Regions from separate parts of the Desulfosporosinus burensis genome, predicted to be linked through region 2. Evidence: riboswitches for the same ligand, from Rfam matches in the RefSeq annotation. Region 2 holds a riboswitch; each other region holds the start of a gene.

Region 1 (7,623 bases), on a different contig from region 2:
TTAAGCCGGAAGATATCTTAGAGCTCCTTCAGGAAATAAATTGTGAGGAAGATTTAGAAGATGCTCTGAAAATCTTGACCAAACGTGGGCTTGATTTTTTCAATTGCACAATGGCTGGTATCTGGCTATCGCGGGGTGAGGAGTTTCACCCAATGGCCATTAACGCTCGGACTGAGCTTCAGGAAAGTTTTTTAGTTCGTAATGTTCTCCCTCAAGACTTTGAACTATTTATCCGAAAAGTAGCACAAGGGAATACGTATGTAGAACGAAAATTGATGATTCACGAAATTGATGATGATGGCGACGAGCGAGACGCATCGAATTCCGAGGAAACGCATTGTTTCAATGCTTGGCGGACAACTCTCAGGGACTTCAAGGTTCGGCGAATCTTTTGCATTCCTCTCCTTCATTTTGGTCAATTATTAGGTGTTTTGTTGCTTTTCAGTGATAATCCCGCTTCCTTTGACGAGGGAAGCGTCTACTGGTTAGAACAGTTAATGCCCCTACTTTCCTCCAGTGTTTATGAACAACAATTGCGTATGGCCGCTGTTGATCGTGAACAAGCCTTATCATTGCTGCTCAGGGGAACTGAAATTTTGGTCAAGGCCGTGTCTGAAGAGCAGTTACTAGCTGAAGCCGGAGAAATGGCCATGGAAATTCTGTACCTAGAGGCAGGATTCTTTCATATGGAAACCGATGGGGAATGGAAAATACATTCTCCCTTTGGCCGGCTTAAACAGTCTGAGGATGTTTGGCAAGAATGGATCCAAAAAGATAAAAGAGCCCATTTTCCGCTTGGATACATACCGAATGAGACACCTACCCTGCGAATACTTGAAGAAGACGAACATAATAAGATTCCATATCCTGTGGAAAAAATCCTTATTCAGCCTATTAAAACCTATCGCGGAGTCGTTGGGGAACTTTGGCTATTTGATTCTAGGACACGAGACATTGCGCATACCCAAGAGATCCTGTACGCATTTGTACGGATGTTAAGCATGGCATTAGAAGCTATCCGGCAAAGAAAGGAACTTGAGCGTCTGGCGACGACGGACCGCCTAACTGGAATCATGAATCGCCAAGGGTTTGAGCAAAGGATCCTAGGAGAAATGGCGGGAACACTCAGACGTGGTTCAACGTTCCTTTTTCTGCTCCTTGATTTAGACGGATTTAAGATTTTAAATGATACAAAAGGTCATCCCATGGGAGATAAGGCCTTAAGCCATGTAGCACAGAATCTCCAGAAGTCCGTTCGACAAGAAGATATTGTCGCTCGTACAGGTGGAGATGAGTTTGCGGTCATTTTAACGGATCTTAAGTTAAGCCAAGATGCAATGAATATCATGCAGCGCTTAAAGAGTAACTTGGATTTAGAAACCTATGGTTTGGGCATAAGCATAGGAGTTGCAGAATTTCCTACAGAATCTACGGACTATGAATCTCTTTACAAGCTTTCAGATCATCGGCTTTATCTCGGCAAGCAAAATGGTAAGGGGCATATTGTGACGGAAAATGCGTTCGAAAAAAGATAACTGATGGATAAAAAAGTATACTAAAAGTCAAAGAAAAGAGCCTTTTTCACTCTGAATTTAGCGGTGAAAGGCTCTTTTCTTTGGGATGCGCATGCTAAAGTCAATAGTATGTCGTTCGATTATTCATGACTTGTGTTTAATAAGGCGAAGAGACGTGTATCGTTCAGAAGGCGGAAGATCACGTTTGAATTTTAAGCGAAATTCCTGGATCGAGGCCATCTTATCTGCAACCATGACCAGAAAAGCCTCTCGGGTTTTAGGTAAGCGCGGGGTAAGTGGCCACATATGGCTCAAAATAATGTCTTTTTCCTTCTCGCTGAGCTGAAAACATCGTTCCGCGTTCTGGCAGGCAATGCGAGGATGGCGAAAACCATGCCACCGGGATCGGTCTGGTCTTGGCTCATGCCAGTCGTACAGGAAAAAGTCATGGAGTAGGGCGCCACGAGTAATAGCGTGTGTGTCCAACTTGAGCTTGCTTTCAAGGCGTAGTGACCAGTCATAGGCTATTTGCGCAACACGAAGAGAGTGCTCTAAAGTAGTAAATGGACGATGATGGGTAAAACGTGCCAATTGTTGATACTCTTCGTGGTTCAGAATGTCCTCGACGTGCTCTGATAAATCCAAAATCAGTTCACCTTCCTAGTCAAGTGAGTGGGGGTCGTTTTCTCCACTTGGGTTGGAGAATTTTTGCCGTTGAAGGCTTAAAAAGTGCTCGAGAGCTTCCTGCTTAGCATATAGTAAAGCCATCTTTTCGCTTAAAGTATGGCGCATTTTCGGATAGGCATGAAGAAATCTTTGATACGGAGAGCAGGCTGAGTGAAATAACGTGAGTTCCAGACGTTCATACTGCTCCTGGAACATCGAGACAAAGTGTTCAAGACGACGTAGTAAGAGGGTGGAACGGATAATATCCCAAATAACATAGGCTGTCAAGATAATAGCTAAGATAGAACGGCCAGTCGGTGGAATGCGCAACATTTGAATTTGAACGGCTGGGTGTATGACGAGATGAAATGCAAGCCCTAAAACCCCCCAAAGAAGGGAGAACTGGAGAGCGATGCGCCCATGAAGATTAAAAGGTGTTGTATGATAATCCCAAAGCTGCAGGCGAAAGAAGCGCTCGAAAAACCATCCAGCGACATATTCCAGCAAGGTGCTCAAAAACACAAAACTAAGAAACTGCCATTCCCAAGCGAGTTGAGATAACAGCCCAGAGGACCAGATCACCAAAGTCGTAAAGAAGCCATAGATCGGGAGGAACGGGCCAACTAAAAATCCAGGATTGACAACCTTTCGTTGGGATATTGTACGGTAGATTGTTTCCATTACCCAGCCGGCAAATGCATAAAATGAAAATAAGAGGATAAAGTCTGTCATGGTTCTCCCTCTCTAGCGATACTAAATAATTAGCAATGCCAATTATCTCTAGTGTACTCTAAAAATTCCTTATTGTACATTTATGGACTAATTTTATCATATTAATATAACGCTAAGATTAATACCTACTTTTGAAACGATTTTGACTAGAAAAGTTTTTTCGTGGCCCGAAAACATGAGACTAAGTTAATTAAATTGGAATAGGCAAACAATATTAGCAAGACTAATAAGCAAGACTAATAAGCAAGACTAATAAGCAAGACTAAATAAGCAAGACTAAATAAGCAAAACTAGTTAGTAAAACAAATAGTAAAACTAATATTTAAACGGAAGGGTATTGATAGTTCATTACCCTTCCGTTTTGCTTATATTGAAGTTCACTATGCCTACTTTATAAAAGGAAAAGCGATAACTAAACAGATAACTTCCGAAAGTTCGATAAAAGCCCCATATAGATCACCTGTCAGACCCCCTAGTAAGGAGGAGATTTTAGAAGCCATTAAGAATATGACTAAGGCGGTAACTCCTAAGGCGATCGGTCCAGCTGAGCCGAGCAGATAAAAAGATATTCCGCAGACCAGCGCTCCGCTGAGCAGGAATGGAATCCACTGGGTTGCTTCGTGAAACCCTTTGCCTAGCCCCTGGGAGCGGGCATAGGGAAATCCGATCATCCCAATCTGAAAGACCCAGCGAGAGAGCATTGGCATGACGATAAGAATCGGTAACATCGGAACGGTTAGGTTGGCTAGGAAGGTGAATTTCAAGAGCAATAAGCCCACGAGAGCCATTGAGGCATGGGCACCAACTCGGCTGTCTTTCATGATATCTAAGATTTTTTCTGGGCTTCGAGCGGATAATAAACCATCCATGCTATCCATGAATCCGTCAAGATGGATTCCTCCGGTGAGCACTAACTCCGCAACTAAGATGAGAGCCCCGAGAACTAAAGGGGGATAATAGGGCATCATGACTTTCGCCAGCAGCCAGAGGATAAGACCTAAGACTAGTCCTACGAACGGATAATATCGATAACTGCGCAGGAATTCTTCTGAAGTAACATTCTTAGGGATCGGTAAAGGAATTCGGGTAAAAAAGGTAAGTGCTATGAGGAATCCGCGCATCTCAGATCACTCCTTGTGCAGGGAAGCAAGAAGCTGCCCGCCAGAGTGTTTAAGTTCCAAGGGGTAACCTGCTACAACAAGATAGACATGATCAGCACAGCGGGCAAGTATTTGATTGCTACGTCCAGCTAAATCACGGTATGCCCGAGCTAAAGGGTTCTCAGGGACAATGCCCTGGCCGACTTCGTTGGTGACAAAGAGGACTTGAGGTTTAATCTCTTGGGCAAGTTGGGCAACCTCTTGAACCATAGTTAGGATTTGTGGTTCGAGGTCGGGGTACATCTTATCCTGTTTAGAGGAGCCTAGGGTGGATTCTACTCCTTCGTGATCAGAATGGTCAGCTCGTTCTGTTTGTTCTGCATGTCCAGTTTGTTGAGTTAAGAGAAGATTAGTAAGCCAGAGCGTGACACAATCAAGCAGAATGACTCCGTCATAGTCTTTGAGTTGGCAAAGTGTTTCTCGAATCTTTAGAGGTTCCTCAATGAGTTGCCAAGTTGCCGGGCGCTGGTTTTGGTGTTTTTTAACACGATGGGCCATTTCTTCGTCCCAGATTTGGGCGGTGGCAATGTACGTTACAGGACGATTTACCGAAGCGGCCAGAAGTTCTGCAAAGCTACTCTTTCCGCTCCGTGCACCGCCTGTTACTAAAGTGAATTGAGACATGGCATTCATCGACTCCCATGAATATTTATTAAGATTGATTTACTTAAGTAGAGGCTTTGACTCGTCTTTTCTGACTTTGAATAGTGTTTGATTTTTGATTCTCTAGCTTGACTTTTCGCTGACTCCAGCATCGCCGAAAGTTGCCATTTCCTTAAGAATATGAAGTGCAGCTTCGACTAAGTGAAAGGCTAGGACCGCTCCCGTTCCTTCTCCAAGTCTCATATTTAGGTTAATTACCGGATCAAGGCCTAGGCTTGCTAAGGCCTTACGGTGACCAGGTTCGACTGAACCGTGGGAGGGAATCATGAAGGCCGTACATTTTGGGGCAATTTTTGAAGCGATGAGTGCTCCGGCCGTCGAGATAAACCCGTCAATGACAATCGGAACACGGCTAGCTGCCGCTTGAAGGATTGAACCAGCAATCGCCGCAATTTCTAAACCGCCTACTTTGCTTAGAACATCTAGAGCGTCGTCTGCATTAGGTTGATTGACGTCAAAGGCCGTTTGAATGGCCTGGCGTTTCTTAATTAAGCCAGCATCATCAATTCCAGTTCCTCGTCCGACAACGTCCTCAAGGGGGGAATTGGTAAAGAGGGCAACGATTGCAGAGCTAGGGGTAGTATTGCCAATTCCGAGGTCACCTGTAGCAAAGAGGTTATATCCTGCACCGATCTTTTCTGCTGCAACTTCAGCACCGACCAGTAGAGCTTGCAGTGCTTCGTGACGGGTCATTGCCGGGCCCTTGGTCATGTTCTGGGTTCCATTAGCAACCCGTTTGTGAATAAGGTTTCCTTCTAAGGGGAAGGCAACCCCAACATCCGTACAAAAAACCTCGGCATTGGCTTGGCGAGCCAGTACATTGATGGCTGCGCCACCACTTATGATATTATACACCATTTGAGGGGTAACTTCTTGGGGAAAGGCACTAACTCCTTCAGCTGCGATGCCATGATCTCCAGCCATCAAGAGGACTGCTTTCTTATTGATCTGAGGATTAGAGGTTCGTTGGATACCTCCAAGTTGCTTGGCTATATGCTCTAATTGTCCAAGACTGCCTTGTGGTTTGGTCAGGATGTCCAAGCGTGCTTGGACCTTAGCCATGGAATCCTCGTCAAGTTCTGAGATGTTCGCAGTTAGAGCTTCGAGTTGGGCATAGAGTTGTGCTTCTGACAAATTTTTCATTAAAACTCCTCCTCAATATAGTTGTTGAAAAATAGAAAATCCCGACCACAAATAAATCTGTGGTCGGGACTTTACCGTCATCACCGCCGCTCTCCACGATGTGGAAAGACTTAAAGATTTAGGCAGGTCTCCTGGCTATCGAATCATCGCTTTAATTTGTCACCTTCCCAGCAAAGTGCCAGTGGTCAACAAAGCTCATCGAATACAGTGGTGGGTCCGCGTCGGTTTTGAACCGAACTTCCCTATTCTCCCCAAAGGGCACCTAAATTCAAGTAATTTTTCTTTTAGCATACCACAACCTTTTTCTAATCTCAAGTATAGTGTTGGTCACTATTTAAATATTTAGAAGAATTTTAATAACCCATTTTTACAAGCGTGTTAGCTTCGTATATAATGATAGATATAGCAGTAGCAGGTGTAGGTGTAGGTGTAGTTATTAGTTTGTCCATAATTGATTGTAATCGAGGAGGAACACGTGTGTTAGATAGTGATATTCTTGTGGCCGGAGCAGATCCGGGATTTGGAGCGATTAAACTGGATACTGGAGATGCAAAAGTATTATTTCCAGCTGTAATTTGTAAAGGGAATGAGCGGATTTTCTCAACCTTAGGTAATTCCCTGATTAGTAAAGGATCTGACTTAGAAACTCAGATTTCTACTTTGGATGTTTTGGTCAAGAATAATTCGACGGGTGTGGAACGGCATTACTTCATGGGAAGTTTGGCTGAAAGCCTGAATCCGAACGAAGCTCATTATTGCTGGGATGAAGACAAATCTTCGGATGAAGAAGCAACAGCATTACTGGTAGTGGCTTTAGCCCTAGCCCAAAAAACTCCTAAAGCGAATATTTATCTTGGAACTGGCGTGCCCGTTAAGTATTATGCTAGTTTAAAGGACAAGTATGAAGCGGAATTAAAGGGGTCTTTTTCGGTAACCTTTCATTCAGGTCCCATGAAAGGGTTGACACGGCAACTGAACATCTTGCGCTCTCGAGTGCTTCCCCAGAGTTATGGAGTCTTTATTAAGGAAACTCTTAATGAATATGGGATGCCGACGAGCGCCAAGTTATTTAGCGGGTATGTGGTGGTCATCGATCCGGGCTTTCGCACGACAGATATTGCCACTTTTTATGATGGCGTAATGCTTGATCCACCCAATTCGTTTAGTATTGAAAAGGGGTTAAAGTGGGCGTATATTGGAGTGGCCGATAAACTGAAGGAATTGACCGCAAATCACGAAAACCCCATTGAAACGGATGATAAGGAATTAGATAAAATTTTCCGAGTGAACGGGGGATTGTATCCTTGGAATAACGGCTCGATTAATCTTAATCCGATCATGAAGAACATGCTTGCTCAGTTAGGAACTGATATCTCCCGGGAAGTGAAAAAGGCCTTAAAACCAATGCTTGGTAAACTGCATACCGTCTTAGTAGCCGGAAAGGTCGGAGAAATGGTCTATGAGCATATCCAATTAGAAAATAAGCTTCTGATTGACGATCCACAATTTGGTAATGCCACAGGATTTCGGATTATGGCTACGACTCTGGTGAATAATATAACGAAGAAATCGAACCCGCCAGTATGATTAATGCTCAGCCTACCTTTATTCCGCTGTTTTTTGATGAAGCTGAGACGGATCTCTGGTTAGCTATACAGCGGATTGAACCAGAGGAGCGAAGTTCCTTTATTAAAGCGATTTTGAGACAAGTACTAATAGGAAACTGCGTAGAAGGGATATTAGTG
Region 2 (6,360 bases):
TTGGAGGTTTGATGGATAGTTCCATTAATCAAACTATCGACCCTCTTCCTGCCATACGCAAGATCATTTGGGTAGCGACGGTAGGAACTTTTTTTGGCATAGTATTAACTCCCACTTTTTTAAATTTTTTTTCCGGAGCTGTAAAAAATCTTGAACGGTCTGGGTCTGTACCATTTGTTGTAATGGACGCTTTGAAATTTCGCAGTATCCGTAGATTTATTGAGAATGTTACTTTACCTTCAAAAAAGATGGTAAATAATCTGCCGTTTAAGAGAATACCTATTCAATTAATAGCTCTCAATTCTCTTGTCACCGGAATCTACACCATAGGGGTGATGTCAGCTTATTATGCTGCTTTACTTGTTGATGCTCAGCATCGCTTAGCGGCTTCAGCTTCGGCAGGAGTAATTAACAGTGCAGCAAATATTATATTTATGCTCTTTGTTGACCCTAAATCTTCTATCATTACTGATCAGGCTTTAAAGGGGAATCGTCCCTATGAAGATGTCAAAGCGCTTGTCGTTATGTTGATGAGCGCCAAGCTAATAGGAACCCTAATGGGACAATTGTTCCTTATCCCAGTGGCCCATGTCATTGCAAATATTTATAAGTGATAGTGTGCGACTGAAAGCCTTGATACAGACGGATTAATGTCATCTACATTTTGTACTATTCGTATCCACCCAATCCAGTAATTCCTGGACATTATTTACAATTAAACCATTATTCGTCTTGGTTCTTTTCACGAGGACTGTCTCTATCCCCAATTCTAAGGCTGCTGAGATCTTCGTATCTGTCCCACCGGCAGACCCACTATCTCTGGTTAATAAAATATCTGCTCCATAGAATTTAAATAGCGCCTTGTTGATCTCTTTAGAAAATTGCCCTTGCATAGCTACGATATCCCTAGGCGAAATGCCCATCATTTGGCATTTTTGGACTAAGCGCCCTTCTGGAAGTACCCTAACAACTAAACGAGCAGAGCGAGCAAAGGTGCTTTGCACAATGCTTTCCAGTTGGTGGCTGCCCGTCGTCACGAAAATCGTTACTATTCGTTTTTTTGCTTCATGAATTGCACCGGCTCGCAATTCTAACTGAAGCAGAGCTTCCTCCCACGTACAAACTGGATATATTAATAAGCTGTCTGGAATGACAGTCTCTGGTCTTTCTAACCTAAGATAAGGAATGCCCTGTTGCTCAGACCATTGGCGTAAAGAGGCCAACTTTACACTGCTGGAAGGATGGCTGGCATCAAGAATTAAGGAAGGAGTCTGCAAAAATACCTTGCCCTTCCAAGTAAGTATTCGTTTAAACTCAATCCCCCTATGTTGAAGACACTCACTGATTTCACGCGCTGCCGCCGTTTCTCCCAATAACATGATCATTTTTGTTAGCCTCCAAAGCCGTTATAAAAACAAGTGTAATTCTATAAATCCTAATGTGTATGGGATAAAACTCGGGCGGGGAAGCCGGAAATGGCCACCCGCCCTATGGGTTTGAAATTGATATTGGTATCACTACGTTGGCGTTCATCTGATCAATCTCTTGACTGGAGAGATTGATGATCAGCTTTGTGTCTACCCTTCGAATAACCTAAGTAATAAAAGACGAATCCGCTTCCAAGCGCAGCCTGCAAGGCAAACAAAAACGATTCAACTTCTCCGCTCGGAGGTTCCCAAAAGGACTCAAACCAAGGTGTGTAATCGGCGTTGAACTCACTTATCGCATCGGATGCCTGAGCATCAGCACCAGCGAATTCGGCATCACGCGCTATATAAAGTGGGAAAAAGGCCAATATAGCAACAAATACTAGGATTATAATGTTTTTAGTAAAGAGTTTCATGCTTTCACCCCCCGCTTAATGGAGGATAACGCTTTGCCTGTAAAGGCAGTTAAAACCTGCAACTCTTTTTGACTATAAGCAGTGAGGATATTAAATACCATTACCGTAAGTAGACCTTCACTAATGGCTAAAGGAATCTGAGTGAACGCAAAAATGCTCATGAATTTGAGTACAGAAGCCATTACTCCGCCTGATGCCGCGGGAAAAGCTAGCCCCAACTGAATGGAGGTTGTAACGTAGGTCATTAGATCCCCTAACGTTGCCGCCATGAAAATCGAGAGCCATTGGGGAGCGCCCAGCTTTTTTAAGCCTCTGTAGATACCGTAAGAGACAAAAGGGCCAACGATCCCCATAGAAAACGTGTTTGCGCCTAAGGTCGTTATTCCTCCATGAGCCAGTAAAAGTGCTTGGAATATCAAGACAATCATTCCTAAAACGGTCATCGCCGCAGGTCCAAACAGAATGGTACCTAAACCCACGCCTGTCGGGTGAGAGCAACTACCAGTTACTGACGGAATTTTCAGAGCAGACAAAACAAAAGCAAAGGCTCCTGCCATACCGAGCAGCATCTTTAAATTAGGGTAGAGTGTCACCGTTTTTTTAATGGAACGTACCCCCGCAATAACAAAAGGAATCATAGCGATCCACCAAAAGGCAGCCCAGTTGAAAGGCAAGAAACCTTCCATAATATGCATACCATAGGCATTATCGGGAAAGACGATGTAGATAGCCAAAACGTAGGCTATTAATAAACTGATCCGCTTAATCATACGTTGATTCATAATAATCATCGACCCCTTTCAATCTATTGTCAAACCTAGCCTTCACTGAAACTCCGCTCTTACATTTTCCCTCCACTCCTATAAAAAATAAAGAGACAACCTCACATCACTCATCATAAAGACAGCAATGTATCGGTTGTCTCGGACGGCGCGTTCTCCTCCACTTTCAAGTCGCATTCGCATTTTTGAAAGCAGATCCCGCTTGAACAAGACGTTTACCCTGCAGGTCGGTTTCCCTCGAGAAACCTATTATGTACACTTAACAATATATAAAAGCCCTCCAAAATATGAAGGACCTAACTAACCAAGTCCCTCCACCCATCCATCGTGAGTAAAGCATATGAGCAATCAGGTCTCCTGGCTCAGGTTCCTCGTTTAGTGCCTCCTTCCCAAGTTTCCTCAGTGGATGTGGCACAAACTCCCCTTTACAGTGGCGGGACCGCGCCGGATTTAAACCGGCTTCCCTGTTATGATTTCTCGGCTAAGAAAAATCGCTTGCTCATCTATTAAATTTGTTAATTAAATGTATCACAAAAGCAATCCATGGTCAATACTCTATTCCCTCTCGCGCCATGATGCCCTTTTTCATGGGATGTTTGCAGGCAGTTATTTCCGAGACATAATCAGCTAACTCGATCAGCTTTGATGGGGCATCCCGCCCTGTCAGAACGAGTTCCAATTTTAGTGGCTTGGTCTTAACAAGCTCGACTACTTCCTCTAGAGGCAGAAACCCGCCATTCACAGCGGCCATAATCTCGTCCATGATGATCAAATCCCATTCTCCGCTCATGACGGCCTCAATAGTATAGTTCAGACCAATTCGCATTTCTCCTTTTATTCCTCCCATTTCTTCATCTGTCATTCCCCAAGTGAATTTGTCATTCTCTTTGTATTAAAGGAGTTGAAAGCACGGTCCTAAGCTGGCGATGACCTTCATTTCTCCCGTAGTCCATCCTTTTAAAAATTGAACCATGAGGACCTTAAGTCCCTGTCCATACGCCCTGATCCCCAATCCGACTGCTGCTGTCGTCTTCCCTTTCCCTGCACCAGTATAAATATGGATAAGCCCTAGTTGCATGCTTATTTCTCCTCCCGCTTAAAATTATTGCCTCACGGCACTCGCCGAGGCGGTTAGGACAAAGGCACTACATCACCCAGTACATCATTACTTAGCCGACTTCAAATCCTCGAAAAGAGAAGGACAAATTCTTTTCAGACCACCAAGTCAATCTCTTCAAATCCGGCTTGTTCCTGGATATTATTTTAAAATCCGTGCTTCTGCAGCTCTGCACCACGTAATTTGAAGCAATTTCGAAATCTAACATAATGCTTGGTATATCATCTGCTTCGAGTTCAGGGCAAAGTGTTGTCCTGAACTCATGAACAAGTCCGCTATTTTTAATAACTTCCACACTTTCTCGAATTGACGATAACTCCAACTGGCTTGTCCCTGTAATTCTTTCATATTTGTTGAGCGGAGCCTTTAAGTCCATAGCGATAAAATCCAGCAGATGGTCATCAATCAACGCTCTCAAGATACCTGAATTTGTTCCGTTTGTGTCAAGCTTTACGAGTAAACTCATTGCTTTCAATTCTTCGATAAAAACGTGAAGATACTTTTGCAACGTCGGCTCTCCGCCGCTTATAACCACTGCATCGATCATTCCTTTTCTTTTTGAAAGCCATTCAAAAATTTCTTCAGGCAGAATACCGTTTGAGGTGTCATTTTCATCTATAAGACTGAAATTGTGACAATAACCACATCTTAAATTACAGCCCTGAGTAAAAACCACAGACGCTATCTTACCCGGATAATCCACAAAGGAGGTCTTCACGAATCCGGCAATATTCATCATACCACCTCTGGCATTACGAATTTTTTCCTCTGGTCGTACTCTTCTTTCTTTCCAAGATTATAGTTCTTGACCGGTCTAAGATAACCTGTCACTCTGGACCATACTTCGGCTTCGGCACCACATTCAGGGCAAGTGAAATGTTCTCCGCTGATGTATCCGTGAGATTTGCAGATACTGAAGGTTGGGGTGATGGAGATGTAGGGGATTTTGTGTTTGGTAAATATCTTTTGAATAAGTTGCTTACAAACCTTAATATCCTCAACCGCTTCTCCAAGATAAAGGTGCTGAACCGTTCCCCCTGTGTAAAGAGACTGCAATTCGTCCTGTAGCTCCAAAACCTCAAAAATATCATCCGTATAGCCTACCGGAAGTTGGGTTGAGTTTGAATAATAAGGGACTTTATCACCAGCAGTAATAATTGAGTCATACCTTTTAGTATCCAACATAGCCAGACGGTATGATGTTCCCTCTGCTGGCGTCGCCTCTAAATTGTAGACGTTTCCGGTCTCATGTTGAAATTTAACCAGCAGCTCTCTCAAATAGTTCATGACACTAACCGAAAACTCCCGCCCTTCTTCAGTTTCAATTCCTTTTCCCATGAAATTCAGTAACGCCTCATTCATGCCGACGATACCGATCGTACTGAAATGATTGTGCCAATAATGCCCAGTCCGCTCCTTTGAATGTCTCAAATAATAGCATGAATAGGGATACAGTCCCCTTTCTGACTGCTGCTCAATAATTTTCCGCTTGATTTCCAAGGCCGTGCGCCCGATTTCCGCCATTTGTTTCAGACGTTCCATAAATTCCTGTTTTGTCTTGGATAGATACGCTAATCTGGGCAGGTTAATTGTAAATACACCGATTGATCCTGTGAGAGGATTGCTTCCGAACAAACCCCCACCTCTTTTTCTAAGTTCACCGGTATCAAGCCTTAACCGGCAGCACATGGATACGGCATCTTCGGGAGACAGCTCTGAGTTGACATAATTAGCGAAATAAGGAATTCCATACTTACAAGTAATTCTCATAAAGGCATCCGCTACAGGACTCTCCCAATCAAAGTCTTTGGTAATGTTAAGGGTTGGAATTGGGAACGTAAACACTCTTCCCTTGGAATCTCCTTCCAGCATCACTTCACAGAACGCTAAGTTGAACATATCCAGCTCGTCCTGAAAATCTCCATATTTATCCTTAGTATAGGTTCCGCCAATCATGACCTGCTCATCTCTCAAGGTAGCAGGTACCTTTATATCAAAGGTAAGGTTGGAGAAGGGGCACTGAAATCCGACCCTCGTGGGAACATTGATGTTAAAAACAAATTCTTGCAAGCACTGTTTGACTTGGGTAAAGGTCAATTGATCATTCCGTATAAACGGCGCACAATAGGTGTCAAAACTTGACCAAGCCTGTGCTCCGGCAGTTTCTCCTTGTGTCGTAAAGGTAGAATTGACGATTTGCCCAAGGAAAGACCGTAAATGTTTGGCTGGGCCGCTTTCTACCTTGCCAGGTACTCCTCCGAATCCGTCAAGAAGGAGCTGTCTCAAATCCCATCCTGCACAATAGGGTCCAAAAAAGCCCAGGTCATGGATGTGGCAGTCTCCGCTTTCATGCGCCTCTCGAACTTCCTGAGGATAGATTTCATAAAGCCAATACTTTTTGGTAAAGACTTCTCGTATGTAATTGTTTAAACCATTAACACTTTTTTGTGTGTTCGCATTCTCACTAATTTGCCAGTCCTTATCTCCTAAGTAGTCGGAAAACATTCCAATGGTCGCTCCAATAAGAGCATCCATCTCACGGGTGCTTTTCCTTTTCTGACGATAAAGTATGAATGCTTTGGCTGTTTTGGCATGTCCGTTTTCTATGAGGACTTTTT
Region 3 (7,623 bases), on a different contig from region 2:
AAGGACAACGACCTCATCTGCCTTGTGAATCAGTTCTTCGCTGGAGTGTTCAACTAACAAAATGGTCAAATCCTTTTTCCGTCTTAGATCATCCAGCGTTTGATAGATTTCTGATCGTCCTATCGGATCGAGTTCTGAAGTTGGTTCATCCAGCACCAAAATTTGAGGTTCCATCACGAGCACACCGGCAATCGCCAAGCGTTGTTTTTCTCCACCTGAGAGTTCTTCAGATAAACGTTGCTTATATCCTCTTAAGCGGACTTTTTCTAAGCTTTGATCGACCCTCAGATTAATCTCATCGAAGGGAACTAAAAAATTGCGAGGGCCAAATGCGGTGTCCTCCTCAACCGTTCGACCAATAATTTGGGTCTCTGGATCCTGTAGGACAAGCCCAAGAACTTTGGACATCGACTGAACTGCAGTTTTCCCTACATTTTTGCCTGCTATGCTCACCTGTCCTGTTAATTTTCCTTCCAGCAGCTGGGGAATTAGACCGTTTAGACATAAACTCAAGGTTGTTTTTCCCGCCCCTGTGGATCCCATTAAGACAATAAATTTTCCTTTTTCCACGGTCAAGCTTATGTTTTTCAAACTAAGTTCTTGGGCGTTCGGATAACAATAAGAAATATTATGGAGTTCGATAGCATTTTCAACGGGTTTTACGGTTTCCACGATTTCTACGGTTCTTACAGCTTCTGCAGCTTCTGCAGCATCTACAGTCTCCACGGTTTCACCTCATCACCTAAATGAGTCGACTTCCCTTAATTGCTTTGTAGGCTACTGCCGAAATAATCACGTTGAGAGCTGCCCCGACGACGAGAAAAGGCATCAAGCCCATTACCCCTCCCATACCCATCAACGGCAGCATGGCAAAAGATGATACAACCCCATTCAGGATAATTCCGACGATAACAGCCGGAATCAAACCGAGCTTTTCATTCACCCAGCGATAGGCCACAGCCCATAAGGCCATTTGTAAAGCAATATATAAATGGATCGGAATCGTCATAGGAAATCCGATCACCGCTGCCGTCAGCAAATGCCCAAAAGCAATGACAATCGCCCCCGTAAGTCCTCCAAAGGCCAGTGCAGCGAAAAATCCGGGTGCCGAATCCATACCGATAGTTCCGACCGGACTTGGGATCTTAATCAGTGATCCCACAGCACTTAAAGCAATAAAAATGGCCATAATCGATAGTCTTTTGACACTCCAAGCGGAGAGTTTTATGTCCTGTTGTTCTGTTTCTAAATTATTCATAAACAATTCCTCCTTAAATTTAGTACAATGTACCGATTTTCGTTAAAGGTAATAAAGGAAACTTTGATGAAAGGACATGATCAAACGTCCTTGATGATGTAGATGATGTAGATGATAGAGATGTCGGAAATGATAGTGGTGTTAGTGATGATTGTGATAATAAAGCGGAAGAAGAAAATATAAGACAGGTCGAAGGTCCAGCAGATTTATCCAAGTCGAGAGGACAAGTTGAATCAACGTGCAATCGCTTGTTTATCGTGGAGGCAAGTAGTTCGGCTTCCAAACGTATCCCTCTTGACCCTACAGAAATGATGTCATGAATACTTGAGATCTCTAAGAGGAACTGCAGAGCTTTGACTTGGACAATTTCTGGATCCTCTGGATTATTGAGCTCTGATCCAACTTTAGGCAAGCCTAAACAATAGACGTCATCTCCTGATTGGGCTGTTCCAATACGCAACTTGTTTTTCTCAGCCACCCCGATCACACTAATTCCGAGACCGGTTTGCTGAGTCGTCATGTTTTTTTCTGTGCTGATCGCCATGGGTAGAGTTTCTAATCCTGCAGCTTCTAGTTCATCGTTCACCCCCTTTATTATTTCATCTCCTGTCGGGTACGGCTCATTAGAAATCGCCACCGTCATTAATTTTGGCACAGCCCCTGTGGAAAGGACTTCTAACAAAGCGACTCTTGTCGTTAACCTTCCTGTAATAGACCAGGGAACCTGATATGTATCTAATTCCTTCATACCAATGGCACCACAGGAATCACAGGAAGCCACTAAATATTGTGCCTTGTTTAACGAAACAACCTCAACATCTCGACCCTGGTATCCCAATCGTTTCACCCCATTCTCTAAAAAGTCAAATAAAAAAGTTCATAGTCAATTTTCTTCTCAACTCAAGGTTGGAAAGAAGATTGACCATGAACTTTACCTTAATCCATGTTCTTAAATACGTTACAGGCAGGTCTCCTGACTCAGAATCATCAACGTTATACGCCTTCCCGGTTTCCCAGTGGCAATGCATAAGTCTCCTCTTTACAGTGGTGGGTCCGTCCGGGATTTTCACCCAGTTCCCTATTCTCCCTCATTCAAGGGCACCAGTAACAAACGAATATTTAGTTATCTGTATTTTAATGCAAGATGCCTAAGATTACAAGATTAAATTCTAGCTTTTTTTTAGTTTTTGCTCGATTACATATTCATTATTAGATCTGTAATCGTCAAAGATTTAATAACGCGCTTCTTAGGCTTTGTAATGGCAGATGCTTAGAGAAATACTTTGGTTAATATTTTGAATCAGTAGCGTTGCATAAAGCTTTTACGCAAAAGTCAAATTCTATGTTACAAAGAAAACCAACGGAAAATGGCGTAAACTGCAGATATCCCTGATTATTCCTGTCAAAACCATAAAAAAAGCCTTATAATTAGAGTTAGGGTAGTTCTTGCCCAAATCTCTAATCATAAGGAGATAAAAAATGCAAGGCAAGAATACTACAAAATCCACATTTATGCAACTGTTTCAACCGGTTTTTTCTAAAAATATTTGGACTAAAATTCATCAAGAAGTTCCAGACCTTGATAAGCGAGTCCAAAAACTTAAAACAAACCAACTCGCGTTACTTATCAGTAATGCTCAACTCCAAGAATTTAAAGCTTTACGAAAAATCAGTGCCAGTGTTCAAAGTAATGACTTCAGTCGTACCATTGGCTTAGAAAGCATTAGTCATAGTCAAATTTCACGAAGACTTAGAACTCTTCCTGTTAGAGTCTCGGAAATGCTTTTTAAAAACCTATTAAACGAAGTAGCTCAGAAAAAAGGGTTCGGACTGATCCAGCAACGCCTTGGAAACCTGTTCATGATTGATGCATCTACGATAAGCTTGTGCCTTTCTAAGTATCCTTGGGCTGTGTTTAGAAAAACCAAGGCCGGAATCAAAATGCATCTGCGACTAAGTTTCGACGGAATGGCTGTCCCTGACGCAGTGATTATTACTCCGGCAAAGACGGCAGACAAGAAGAAACTGGATGAACTGATTGTCAAAGATACTGACGCCCTTAATATTTTTGACCGGGGTTACGTGGATTACAAACTATTTGATGACTACTGTGAAAAGGGTATTCGATTTGTAACTCGCCTTAAAGAGAATGCTGTGGTTGAGTTTCTTGGACAACGAAACGTTGAAGAAGATGGTCCAATTGAAGAAGACGTTGATGTTATTCTTGGAACGAACAGCCGAAAAATGAAGCATAAACTTCGTGTCATTACCATTGATGATTCGGTCAACGAACCCTTTTCCATCGTCACGAATGACTTTAATCGAAGTGCCGAGGAATTTGGTGAGATTTACCGGTATCGCTGGCAAATAGAGCTGTTCTTTAAGTGGCTGAAACAACACGCTCAGATCAAACATTTTTACGGCACAAGTGAGACATCAGTTATTAACCAGTTACTTTTAGCACTCATGACTTATTGCGCACTCGTTCTTCTAAAACTTGAAATCGAGGATAAAAGAGACTTACTGAATTTGCAAAGAAGCGTTATCTCTTGTTTATTTGAAAGCTATGATTCGTTTCTAGAAAAGCTTCGGCGAAAATGGGGAAACGGTTCTCGGAGAATCAACTATGATCGTATTTACAAAATGACAGAGCATCAGATTATGAATGAAGAGACGGATTGGCTCAATGATTTAACCTACGATCCCGTTATCCCCTAAAGTTATATTATGTAAAAATGTGGAAAAGAACTACCTTCTATGTCAACGCTCCTTTGGCCTATGGGAGGAAAAACCACATGGATGTATACACCAATAATGGTATATTAAGTAATTATAGAGAAAGCATTTTCTTTATTGACATGACTCGATCTAGTTTGATGCAACGCTACTGATTTTGAATATACTTAATTAGTCAATTCACTGTATACTACGTAAAATCACTTAAGATATATAAGGAAAAGCTGGCTGATCTAATAATCACACCAGCTTTCATCCCTCCGACTAATTATCCATTATTCTTTCTAGAGTAGCGTCGGGTACAGGTGCTTTCACCAGAAGCCAAACAGCTATCTGTTCGGACAGTGAAATCCTGTGAGATTACCTTGAGCGCCGTCTCAAACCACTTGTCACACCCTGCTTGACATTGTCCCGGTGCTCCGTAATCCTTGTAAGAACCTACCCACGGACAGCTATCATGGATGAGGAGAACGTCATTTCCTTCTTTAACCGATTTAGCTCTTTCACCCATGACCAGACTAGCTCGCACAAAGGCATTGACTATTTGTTCTAGGTCCGCAGTATCTCGTCCTCGCTTGAGATAACTTTCCGCAGTTCCCTCTCCAACTGATTCCCAAAAGCGATCTACTAAGGCGACGGTTTCCTCTGCTCCAAATTTTTCCTCCAGAACCATTCTCCAGCGATGGAAAAAATCATGGGAAATGAAAATCATGGAACGCCAATCTCTTTCCAGCTTCTTGATAACATCAGCATTTACTTCTGACAAGCTTACTCCTCCTTAGGCGATTTAAGGTTTAATGCCTCTTTCGGCATAAAACAATTCCAAAGCTGCCTGATATTCCGCAATTTCTTCCTCCGAAACTACCTGGCCACACTCATAGCAACTATTCGTTAAACGGTCATACCAACGGCAACTACACTCACTACAGCCGAGTTCCGGGGCCCCACTTGGATTTAAAAAAATCATTTCTACCACTGCTCCTTCAAGCCTACTCAAAACTCTCCCAGACAGTTTCAAGGTTAACGACAAGCCCCCAGAATTGGAATCCCTAAAACCTCTACTAACTCTTCATAGCCTAAGTTTAGTAGTTCATTCTTGTTTTTCATGACATAATAGAGGATATTGCCCTGGCGAATCTGTTCTCTCATTTCATGAAAGGGATTATCTTGTGCTTTACTCTGCAGGGACTCTAGGGCTGCATCATCAGCTATCATCAATAGGTCTACACTGGCATTCTGAAAACCTGTAAAGGATTGGTAATCAACTATCATTTTATCGGCTTGCCTTCGCCAGATCAACATGGTTCCAACGGGGGATTCAAACTCTTTTTTGGGCAATATCCCTAAGCTGGCTCCTGGTAGCATATCGGTAAAGATCTCCTGCCTGCGGTCAAGTATGGCTTGCCAGCTTTCAGCATCTAAAAACGTTTCGTAGACTGTTGATACCACGATAGCTCACCCCCGTATCTCTCATCTAAATCCGTACGCCTAAACGATATCCCTCATGAATAGCCTGTAAGAGTCCCCTGGGAACTAAGGCATCACCAATCCCGTGTAACTCATCAACCATAAATTCAAACTCTTGGAACAACTCTTGATTTGGCTTTCTGGGTGAGGCAACAATCACCGTATCTGCCTCGACAAAAATCTCTTCCCCTTTGTCATTGACGACGGTTACTCCACCTGCTCCGATTTTTATCGGTTTACAAAGAGTTAAGGTCCTTATTTTCAGTTGGTCTATCCAAGAGGAATGCCGCCATTTCCAAGTGGGGATGACATCGCCGGCAATGCGTTTTTCCTTTTCCACAATGGTGACTTCTTTACCCTCCTGAGTAAGGCCTTCCGCCAAGGTCAAACCAATCTTGCCGCCCCCTAATACGACCACCTTTTGCCCCACTTTAACCTTTCCTCTAGCAACATCGGCAGCCATTACTAATACCCCTTCTTGTTCCGGTACCGGGATGGCACTCATATCAACTCCAGCTCCCACGGCAAGCACTGCGACATCATATTGATGAAGAACACTTCTCATAAGCTTGGGGTTTACATCGGTATTGAGGTTGACCTTGATTCCTAACTTATCGAGCATGGTTTTATAATAGGATATTTGGCTTTGGAGGTCCTCTTTATTGGCAATGTCATAGGCTGCATAGCCTACAAGACCACCGCCGATGCTGTCACTCTTATCATAAATTGTAACATCATGCCCTCGCTTAGTTGCGGTTATTGCGCACTCAATCCCTGCTGGCCCTGCTCCGACAACCATAATCTTCTTTTTAACCACAGCCGGAGTAATATGGTATTCCGGTTCAACTTCATGGCCTAAGGCAGGATTATTGGTACAGAGATAAGGTAGATCTCTAAATAGTCGGGCTAGACAATTCATACAGCCTAAGCAATGTTTTGCCTCATCCAGGCGATCCTCTGCTGCTTTATGCAAAAGTTCCGGCTCTGCAAGCATTGGCCGACAAACTTCCCAATAGTCGAATTCGCCATCGGCAATGTTCTGATTGGCCATCACTGGATTAGGTAACCGTACCCCGAAGGTTATGGGTATATTCGGTAAAAGTTTTTTGGCCCTGATGGCTAGACGGTTCCAGTGACCGGGAGGAACATCCCGCCCGATGGAAGATTCCGGTGCTTCTTGCCAACCGACGGTTACACTGATCATATCTACTCCGGCATCTCCGGCCATCTTCATGAGTTCAAAACATTCATCCTCTGTGTTGCCACCATGCGCGTCCATAAGTTCGGCCCCATTGAGGCGGACGATTAATGGATGATCATCCCCTTGGGCTTCTTTGATAGCGTAGATCAGTTCCCGCATGAAACGACCCCTGTTTTCTACTGAACCACCGTATTCATCCGTCCTGCGGTTAGTGAACTTGGAATTAAAGTTCGCTAATAGATAACCCATAAAACTAGTGATTTCTGTGCCGTCAAAACCAGCCTTAATCGCCCGTTTAGCTGCTTCTGCATGTTGGGTTACCATGGCTTTAATTTGTTCTTTAGTTACTTCCCGGGGCTGACGGAAATGGGGTAGGGTTTGAGGTACTACCGAGGGTTGGACACAATAACCTAGGTCAATTCCCCCATACCTGCCAGCATGCAAAATCTGCTGAATGGCCACTGCCTCGTTATCATGGATATAACCTGCAATTTGTTCAAATTGGGGCAAAAACTTATCATCGAACAAAGCGATCTGGCGAAAATACGATTTCCCTTCCCCTAAGGGATCTGGATAGGCACCTTGGTTCGTAATAATTCCACAACCCGTTCCCGCAATAACTTTATCTCGGGCGAGTTCCCTTGGAGTAATAACACCATCACGGGTGTTGTAATTGGAGACTCAACAAGCTCCGTACTTAACTCTGTTTTTCGTGGTGTATTTGCCGATCTTCCCAGGTTGAAATAAATAACTTAACTTTTCTTCGCCAGGCTTTTTCATAAAATCGCACCCCCATTATAATTGTTGTTTATTCACTTTTCAGACTTCTTTGAACAGTATTTAATGCAAATATCATGCCAACTCAAGAGTCGCTGAAACAATGAGTTCTCTATAACATCTGGTGCGAAAATGCGACGCTAACTTGTCTTTTAGAGCCGAGGGCACTACATTCTTCGCAAGC
Region 4 (7,623 bases), on a different contig from region 2:
GCCGTAGACGCCGGTGTATTTTTCAGGCTAAACATCAGCACAATGGGGGCTGCTATCCCGCCTATACATACAGCACCAATTATCCAGGGCCAATCATTTCTAGTAAGTCTTGCCTCATCACTGGAACGCTTGTTATAACTTCGGAAGTATCTCTGTAAGTAAAGCCCGATACCACTGCCCAGATATAGAAAGGATGCCATTAGGGTTGGGGCAATTTCACCCAAAAGTAGTTTTGAAATAGGGGCACTCGCTCCAAACAAAGCAGCAGCAATTATGGCTTTTAGTATTGGGGCAATATTTCTGTTCTTCATTTTTATTTCCTCTTATCCAATTTTAACCCGCTAGATCATTCTTTACAGGAATGCTTCTAAACAAATCTTCCCTTGTTTTTGGCAACGGGGTAGACGGAGGTAACCATCCTTTTTGAACCAACTCAATATGCATTTCTATCAGCCATGGAAGGGCTAAATCGGCACGTTTAACAATCTCTGGGCGCAGGAATAGTTTCCCAGGTTCTCCGTGGGCAATGATCTCTCCACTGTACATTATTGCTATCCGATCTGACCAGGTATAAGCTAAATCGACATCGTGAGTCGATAGGATAGTCGTTATACCCTCCCTGCTCAGCTTTCCTAGAAGCTGCATGAATTCCTGGGAGTGACGCGGGTCCAGCCCTGCTGTTGGTTCATCAAATATTATGACTTCTGGTTCCATCGCCAGAACGCCAGCGATAGAAACTCGTTTCTTCTGCCCATAACTTAACAGGTGAGTGGGTTTATCTTCAAGGTCTGTCGTTTCCGTATCTGCCAGGGCTTGTTTAACTCTCTCTGTCACCACTTCTTCCGAAAGTCCGAGATTGAGAGGACCAAACGAGATATCTTGATACACACTAGCGGAAAACAACTGACTATCCGGATCTTGAAAGACGATTCCAACTTTCTTGCGTAATTCGATCAGAGCCTTGTTTTTATAAGAAATATCTTGTCCGCGATACTTGATAGAACCTAAGTTCGGACGATAGATTCCGTTAAATTGCATGAATAACGTGGATTTACCGGCACCGTTTGAACCCAGAATCGCTAGCTTTTCTCCTTTTTCAACCTGTAAACTCACTTTGCGCAAGGCCTTTGTACCATCAGGATAAGAATATTCTAGGTCAACCGCTTCAAGTATAATTTCCGGCAAATTTATCCCCTCCCTAGTAAATTCAACAAGATCAAAGGAATCTCAAAAACAGTTATAATCATGTAATTTCTAAGATTAATTGGATATTTCTTGGTCAGCACCTTAATCTCTCCCGTGTAACACCGCGCTGCCATGGCATTGTATAGTTCTTGAGATTTGACGAAAACCTTCCCCAGAAGCGCAGAGAAGAGCCGACTCATAGAACGGAAAGAACTTTTCATTGAGATAAAGCCTGAACGAGAGGCCTGGGCACGATGAATAGTGGTAGCTGTTTCCATAAAGACAAAGATAAAACGATAAATCAGCACCATTAATTCAGTAATAATACTAGGAACTTTCATCTTATGGAGTACTGTAATTATTTCAGTCATGGGAGTGGTTAGGGCTAGAAAGTAAAGACAGGAAACAGCCCCTATCGATCTTAGAAAGAGATGAACTGCGGTGATCAGATCTGGGTAGTGTATTCCTACTGTTAGGCCATTAATAGTTTGAGCTAACCAAAACCCCGAAGGATTGGTCGAGACTGAAAAAGCAATCGTTAAAACGCTGATCAGGAGAAACGAAAGAGGAACAAGCATTAGCTTGACAAAAACTCGGGCGGGGATGCCTGCTTTGCAGACTATCCCTATAGCCATTATGGCTAACACAATAAGAGGGGTGATTACTGTAGGAGAAGTTAGGCACACTACCATGGTGATTATCGCAAAAAGAGACTTTTCCACCGGGTGAACTGTTTTTAGATTATTGCTATAGGCGTAACAATCAATGCTAATCATGCTTGATCCTTCTTGCAGACACTGTGTTTACCCTTGGCATAACCTATATAATAGAAGAAAAATCCGCTTCCGAGGGCTGCCTGCAGGGCAAACAAGAAAGTTTCGACTTCTCCGCTCGGCGGTTCATATAAGGGTTTAAACCAAGATTCATAATTAGGAGCGAGAGTGCTGATAGCTGCTGAGGCTCGTTGATCAGCTCCGGCGAATTCGCCACCACGTACCAGAAAAAGGGGACCAAAGGCCAGTAAAACTACAATTAACAGTAATATCCCATTCTTTACAATCGGTTTCATGCTTTTACCTCCCGTTTGTTGTTAGGTAATTCTTTTCCAGTAAATACGCCTAAAAACTGCAACTCTTTTTTACTGTAGGTACTTAGAATATTAATCACCAGAACAGTAAGGATACCTTCGCTTATGGCTAAGGGAAGCTGAGTGAACGCAAAGATGCTCATGAATTTTAGTGCGGAAGCCATTACTCCGCCCGAAGCCGCGGGAAAAGCCAGCCCCAACTGGAAAGAGGTTGTAATGTAGGTCATTAGATCCCCCAAAGTGGCTGATAGAAAAACCGATAGCCACAGGGGAGCTCCCAATTTATTACAACCCTTATAGATACCATAAGAGACAAAAGGTCCCACAATCCCCATAGAAAACGTGTTTGCTCCGAGGGTCGTTATTCCACCATGAGCTATTAGAAGGGCTTGAAAGATTAAGACAATCATTCCCAAGACGGTCATCGCTAAAGGTCCGAACAGAATGGTACCTAGACCTACGCCTGTCGGATGCGAACAACTACCAGTTACCGACGGAATTTTCAGGGCAGACAAAACAAAAGCAAAGGCTCCGGCCATACCGAGCAGCATCTTTAAACTGGGATGGAGAGTCACTGTTTTCTTAATGGAACGTACCCCAGCAATAACAAACGGAATCATAACAATCCACCAGAAGGCGGCCCAGTTAAAGGGCAAGAATCCTTCCATAATATGCATAGCATAAGCATTATTAGGAAAGATCATATAGACAACCAGAACGTAGGTTATTAATAGGCCGATATTCTTAAACTTGCGTAGACCCATAAAATTAACAACTCCTTTTGATTTCTAACCCATTATCTTCTAATGAAGAATTTGTCCCCCACTGATCATAACACCGTACCCTATACCCCATGCTTTGGTTAATAAAAACAAAAAAACCCTTCACCAATAGAAGGGTAAAAAGCTTAACCAGTATCAGGTAACAATAGCAGTCCTGAAGACACAGGTATCCACCCCCTAACATTCCCGTAGGTAGTTGCAAATTCGGAATAAGCAGGTCTCCTGGCTCAAGATCTTCGTCAAATCACGTCTTCCCGGATAAATTCCAGTGACAACTATGTGAGTTAACTCCCTTGTACAGTGGCGGGCACCGCGTCAGCTTCAACTGACTTCCCTTTTCAATTCTTTCCCTCGGAAAAGAATCACTCATTCCTATATTTAATTGTCTTTTACAGTAACATAAAATATTGCATCTGTCTATTACTTAAAATATATTCAATATCAGTAGCGTTGCATAAAGCTTTTACGCAAAAGTCAAATTCTATGTTACAAAGAAAACCAACGGAAAATGGCGTAAACTGCAGATATCCCTGATTATTCCTGTCAAAACCATAAAAAAAGCCTTATAATTAGAGTTAGGGTAGTTCTTGCCCAAATCTCTAATCATAAGGAGATAAAAAATGCAAGGCAAGAATACTACAAAATCCACATTTATGCAACTGTTTCAACCGGTTTTTTCTAAAAATATTTGGACTAAAATTCATCAAGAAGTTCCAGACCTTGATAAGCGAGTCCAAAAACTTAAAACAAACCAACTCGCGTTACTTATCAGTAATGCTCAACTCCAAGAATTTAAAGCTTTACGAAAAATCAGTGCCAGTGTTCAAAGTAATGACTTCAGTCGTACCATTGGCTTAGAAAGCATTAGTCATAGTCAAATTTCACGAAGACTTAGAACTCTTCCTGTTAGAGTCTCGGAAATGCTTTTTAAAAACCTATTAAACGAAGTAGCTCAGAAAAAAGGGTTCGGACTGATCCAGCAACGCCTTGGAAACCTGTTCATGATTGATGCATCTACGATAAGCTTGTGCCTTTCTAAGTATCCTTGGGCTGTGTTTAGAAAAACCAAGGCCGGAATCAAAATGCATCTGCGACTAAGTTTCGACGGAATGGCTGTCCCTGACGCAGTGATTATTACTCCGGCAAAGACGGCAGACAAGAAGAAACTGGATGAACTGATTGTCAAAGATACTGACGCCCTTAATATTTTTGACCGGGGTTACGTGGATTACAAACTATTTGATGACTACTGTGAAAAGGGTATTCGATTTGTAACTCGCCTTAAAGAGAATGCTGTGGTTGAGTTTCTTGGACAACGAAACGTTGAAGAAGATGGTCCAATTGAAGAAGACGTTGATGTTATTCTTGGAACGAACAGCCGAAAAATGAAGCATAAACTTCGTGTCATTACCATTGATGATTCGGTCAACGAACCCTTTTCCATCGTCACGAATGACTTTAATCGAAGTGCCGAGGAATTTGGTGAGATTTACCGGTATCGCTGGCAAATAGAGCTGTTCTTTAAGTGGCTGAAACAACACGCTCAGATCAAACATTTTTACGGCACAAGTGAGACATCAGTTATTAACCAGTTACTTTTAGCACTCATGACTTATTGCGCACTCGTTCTTCTAAAACTTGAAATCGAGGATAAAAGAGACTTACTGAATTTGCAAAGAAGCGTTATCTCTTGTTTATTTGAAAGCTATGATTCGTTTCTAGAAAAGCTTCGGCGAAAATGGGGAAACGGTTCTCGGAGAATCAACTATGATCGTATTTACAAAATGACAGAGCATCAGATTATGAATGAAGAGACGGATTGGCTCAATGATTTAACCTACGATCCCGTTATCCCCTAAAGTTATATTATGTAAAAATGTGGAAAAGAACTACCTTCTATGTCAACGCTCCTTTGGCCTATGGGAGGAAAAACCACATGGATGTATACACCAATAATGGTATATTAAGTAATTATAGAGAAAGCATTTTCTTTATTGACATGACTCGATCTAGTTTGATGCAACGCTACTGATTCAATATATTTCTGAGAGTTTAACTGGGCTGCCTCAATTTGATTGCAAAATCACTTTTTTGATAGGGTTATGCTCATAATTCACTTATTTTTTTAGTTAATCTAGTGGTTCAAAGTGGATGTGAACATTCTCCAAACGAGCCACATTGTTTTTCAGTTCGCTTTTTATACTGTTTGATATCGTTTCCAGTTTATCCACAGTAAAATCGCCCCGAACTCCACAATGCAAGAACGTTGAAACCTTGTTCCCCTTGCGGTATAGCTTTATGTCATGGCAGTCTACATTGTCCCTTATTTTTAGGACTGCAGTTTTTATGTTATCGATAATATCCTGCTGTGTTTCAGTAATATCCTCAGTTTCTACCACTTGTTCAGCTCGTTCAAAGTAAAGACTCACATTGTCAACATTGTTTATTGCCTTCTGAACCATGTTGCCAATCCTATGGGATAATTCATGGGAATCCTTTAGGGTTAAGTTTTCCTCCAATTCTATGTGTGCAGTAATCTTCTTTTTTCCTTCAAGTTCATAAACATGTATATTATGAACATTTGTACAATTAGGAATCTGGTTTATTAATTCCTCTAAAGTGCGGTTAAGACTTAAATCAGCATTCCCGACAGCATCAACAGGAAATGTGCTGACCACAATATCACACCTCGGTATTTTCTCTGAAATCCTTTCCCTGATTTCATGAACTATAGTATGAACGCTTCTATGGCTTTGATATGGGTCAACGCCAACATTTATATCAATATACTGAACTGCCCCAGAAGGTCTGAGCCTGATTTCTGCAACCTGAATAACACTGGTGATTTTGCAGATTTCCTCTTCGATCATTTCTTTCATCCCGTTTGGTGCAGTATCTAACAAAACATCGATGGTCTCTCTGCCAAGCTTGATGCTCACCTTAATAACAAGCAGCGCAACCCCCAAAGCAGCTACTGGGTCTGCGTACTTTAAAACAGGTATGTTGAAATAATCACCTATCCAAACACACATCAAGCCCACTATAACTACTGAGGAACTCCATATATCACTGCTAAAATGAAGTGCATCCGCTTCTAATGCCTGACTGCCATGTTCCTTGGCAGCCTTCTTCAACACTCTTACTCTTGAGGCATCAACCATGATTGAAATAATCATGGTTAATACGCCCCACTGAATTCCAATTAATTCCACACTTTTGCCCAAAAACAACTTTTCCACAGCTTCATATATAATCCATACACAGGTTATGAGGAGTAAAGCTGTCTCTATAAGAGCTGAAAAACTTTCTATCTTCCCATGTCCATAGTGATGCTTAGAATCTGCAGGTTTATCGGAAAACTTTACTGCAAAAAAGGTTATAAGCGCAGCGCATAAATCCAATGCAGAATGCAATGCCTCAGATAAGATTCCTAAGCTGCCTGTAAAAATACCCACTACAGTTTTCATTAATGTGAGGAAAACTGCTGCAAAAACAGAACTCAATGCTGCCTTTTGTTTGTCTATAACCAAGATCAGACCACTCCCATTAACTTATTGAATTAATAAGTAACTTGAAAATTCAACTTGTTAATTATACTATCGTAAGTATTCAATTGATTCAACCGTGACAACCAGTATGTCAAGTTCCTCCATTTTATATTTACTGATTTTCAGCATAGCACTTTCTACTTAAATGATGGAAGCAGTATTTCGACCCGAACCCCTCCATCCGTTCTATTCGTCGTGGTTATCTTCCCCCCGTGCTGATCAAGGATGCTGTGCACAACAGATAACCCCAACCCGGTACCTTTTTCCTTCGTCGTAAAAAACGGATCATAAATATAGGGCATGTCGTCCGGTGAAATACCTGGTCCCTCGTCACTGACGGCGAAACCTACAAAGCCAGCTTGTCGAACTCCCTCTAGCTGAATCACACCGCCATCTCCCTGGGCATCGATGGCATTGAGTAAGATATTCAGTATGACCTGCTTAATCTGATCCGGGTCGACCTCAACCACTTGCTCCTCAATTTGGCTTCGCGCTTGTATTAATTCAATATGATGTTGCCCCAGGGCAGGCTGGATCAGGGAAACTCCTTCTTCCAAGAGTTTCCCTAACTCAATCCCACCACGTACAGGCTCTTTAGGACGGGCAAAGGACAGAAACTCGCTCACCAAGCGATTTAACCGTTCACACTCTTCCAGAAGCACCCTACAGTATTCTGAAACAACTCCATCCTCAATTTTCTCCTGCGCCAGTAGTTGGATGCTCACTTTCATAATTCCCAAGGGATTGCGTATTTCATGGGCCAACCCGGCGCTCATATGCCCCAGCGCCGTTAATCGTTCCGTTTGCCGTATCTCACCCTCCAATCGTTTTCGTTCCTGCCCTTCTTGCTTTAACTTCTCCACCAACTGCGTTTGAACTTGCAAGGCGAGCTGATGTTTGCGTGACGCCTTCCGTTCCTGCTCAGTCAAGAATCCAGTTAACCAGCCGATTACGTTTATCAAGCCTATTTCCACCCACTGCGTATACATGGCCGATGGCGCCATTGCCTGGAGATATATCA

The links. A riboswitch is a leader RNA that binds a small molecule or an ion and turns the genes downstream of it on or off. The one in region 2 is predicted to bind cobalamin.
Region 1: it holds a riboswitch for cobalamin, as region 2 does, so the genes downstream of both, cobT (nicotinate-nucleotide--dimethylbenzimidazole phosphoribosyltransferase) here and ACYQ3Q_RS23160 (energy-coupling factor ABC transporter permease) in region 2, are expected to answer to the same signal.
Region 3: it holds a riboswitch for cobalamin, as region 2 does, so the genes downstream of both, ACYQ3Q_RS15820 (AIR synthase family protein) here and ACYQ3Q_RS23160 (energy-coupling factor ABC transporter permease) in region 2, are expected to answer to the same signal.
Region 4: it holds a riboswitch for cobalamin, as region 2 does, so the genes downstream of both, ACYQ3Q_RS00960 (energy-coupling factor ABC transporter permease) here and ACYQ3Q_RS23160 (energy-coupling factor ABC transporter permease) in region 2, are expected to answer to the same signal.

Annotation. Positions count from the first base shown of each region.
Region 1 is NZ_BAAHYN010000006.1:266,769-274,391, forward strand. It holds gene ACYQ3Q_RS12865 (sensor domain-containing diguanylate cyclase) at 1-1,535, shown strand, start outside; gene ACYQ3Q_RS12870 (HD domain-containing protein) at 1,659-2,159, opposite strand; gene ACYQ3Q_RS12875 (putative ABC transporter permease) at 2,175-2,912, opposite strand; gene cobS (adenosylcobinamide-GDP ribazoletransferase) at 3,299-4,033, opposite strand; gene cobU (bifunctional adenosylcobinamide kinase/adenosylcobinamide-phosphate guanylyltransferase) at 4,040-4,696, opposite strand; gene cobT (nicotinate-nucleotide--dimethylbenzimidazole phosphoribosyltransferase) at 4,799-5,878, opposite strand; cobalamin riboswitch at 5,983-6,159, opposite strand; gene ACYQ3Q_RS12895 (ParM/StbA family protein) at 6,356-7,465, shown strand; gene ACYQ3Q_RS12900 (hypothetical protein) at 7,462-7,623, shown strand, end outside.
Region 2 is NZ_BAAHYN010000015.1:90,407-96,766, forward strand. It holds gene ACYQ3Q_RS23145 (lipid II flippase Amj family protein) at 1-614, shown strand, start outside; gene ACYQ3Q_RS23150 (precorrin-6A/cobalt-precorrin-6A reductase) at 654-1,385, opposite strand; gene ACYQ3Q_RS23155 (energy-coupling factor ABC transporter substrate-binding protein) at 1,538-1,843, opposite strand; gene ACYQ3Q_RS23160 (energy-coupling factor ABC transporter permease) at 1,840-2,625, opposite strand; cobalamin riboswitch at 2,956-3,139, opposite strand; partial or broken gene ACYQ3Q_RS23165 (cob(I)yrinic acid a,c-diamide adenosyltransferase) at 3,173-3,703, opposite strand; gene ACYQ3Q_RS23170 (anaerobic ribonucleoside-triphosphate reductase activating protein) at 3,795-4,481, opposite strand; gene ACYQ3Q_RS23175 (ribonucleoside triphosphate reductase) at 4,478-6,360, opposite strand, start outside.
Region 3 is NZ_BAAHYN010000008.1:201,405-209,027, reverse strand. It holds gene ACYQ3Q_RS15830 (ABC transporter ATP-binding protein) at 1-672, opposite strand, end outside; gene ACYQ3Q_RS15825 (ECF transporter S component) at 743-1,258, opposite strand; gene ACYQ3Q_RS15820 (AIR synthase family protein) at 1,278-2,096, opposite strand; cobalamin riboswitch at 2,205-2,379, opposite strand; gene ACYQ3Q_RS15815 (IS4 family transposase) at 2,738-3,976, shown strand; gene ACYQ3Q_RS15810 (L-2-amino-thiazoline-4-carboxylic acid hydrolase) at 4,263-4,760, opposite strand; gene ACYQ3Q_RS15805 (hypothetical protein) at 4,782-4,991, opposite strand; gene ACYQ3Q_RS15800 (hypothetical protein) at 5,015-5,443, opposite strand; gene ACYQ3Q_RS15795 (oxidoreductase) at 5,469-7,280, opposite strand.
Region 4 is NZ_BAAHYN010000001.1:169,518-177,140, forward strand. It holds gene ACYQ3Q_RS00940 (DMT family transporter) at 1-311, opposite strand, end outside; gene ACYQ3Q_RS00945 (energy-coupling factor ABC transporter ATP-binding protein) at 334-1,185, opposite strand; gene cbiQ (cobalt ECF transporter T component CbiQ) at 1,188-1,961, opposite strand; gene ACYQ3Q_RS00955 (energy-coupling factor ABC transporter substrate-binding protein) at 1,958-2,254, opposite strand; gene ACYQ3Q_RS00960 (energy-coupling factor ABC transporter permease) at 2,251-3,036, opposite strand; cobalamin riboswitch at 3,250-3,439, opposite strand; gene ACYQ3Q_RS00965 (IS4 family transposase) at 3,675-4,913, shown strand; gene ACYQ3Q_RS00970 (cation diffusion facilitator family transporter) at 5,184-6,584, opposite strand; gene ACYQ3Q_RS00975 (two-component system sensor histidine kinase NtrB) at 6,740-7,623, opposite strand, start outside.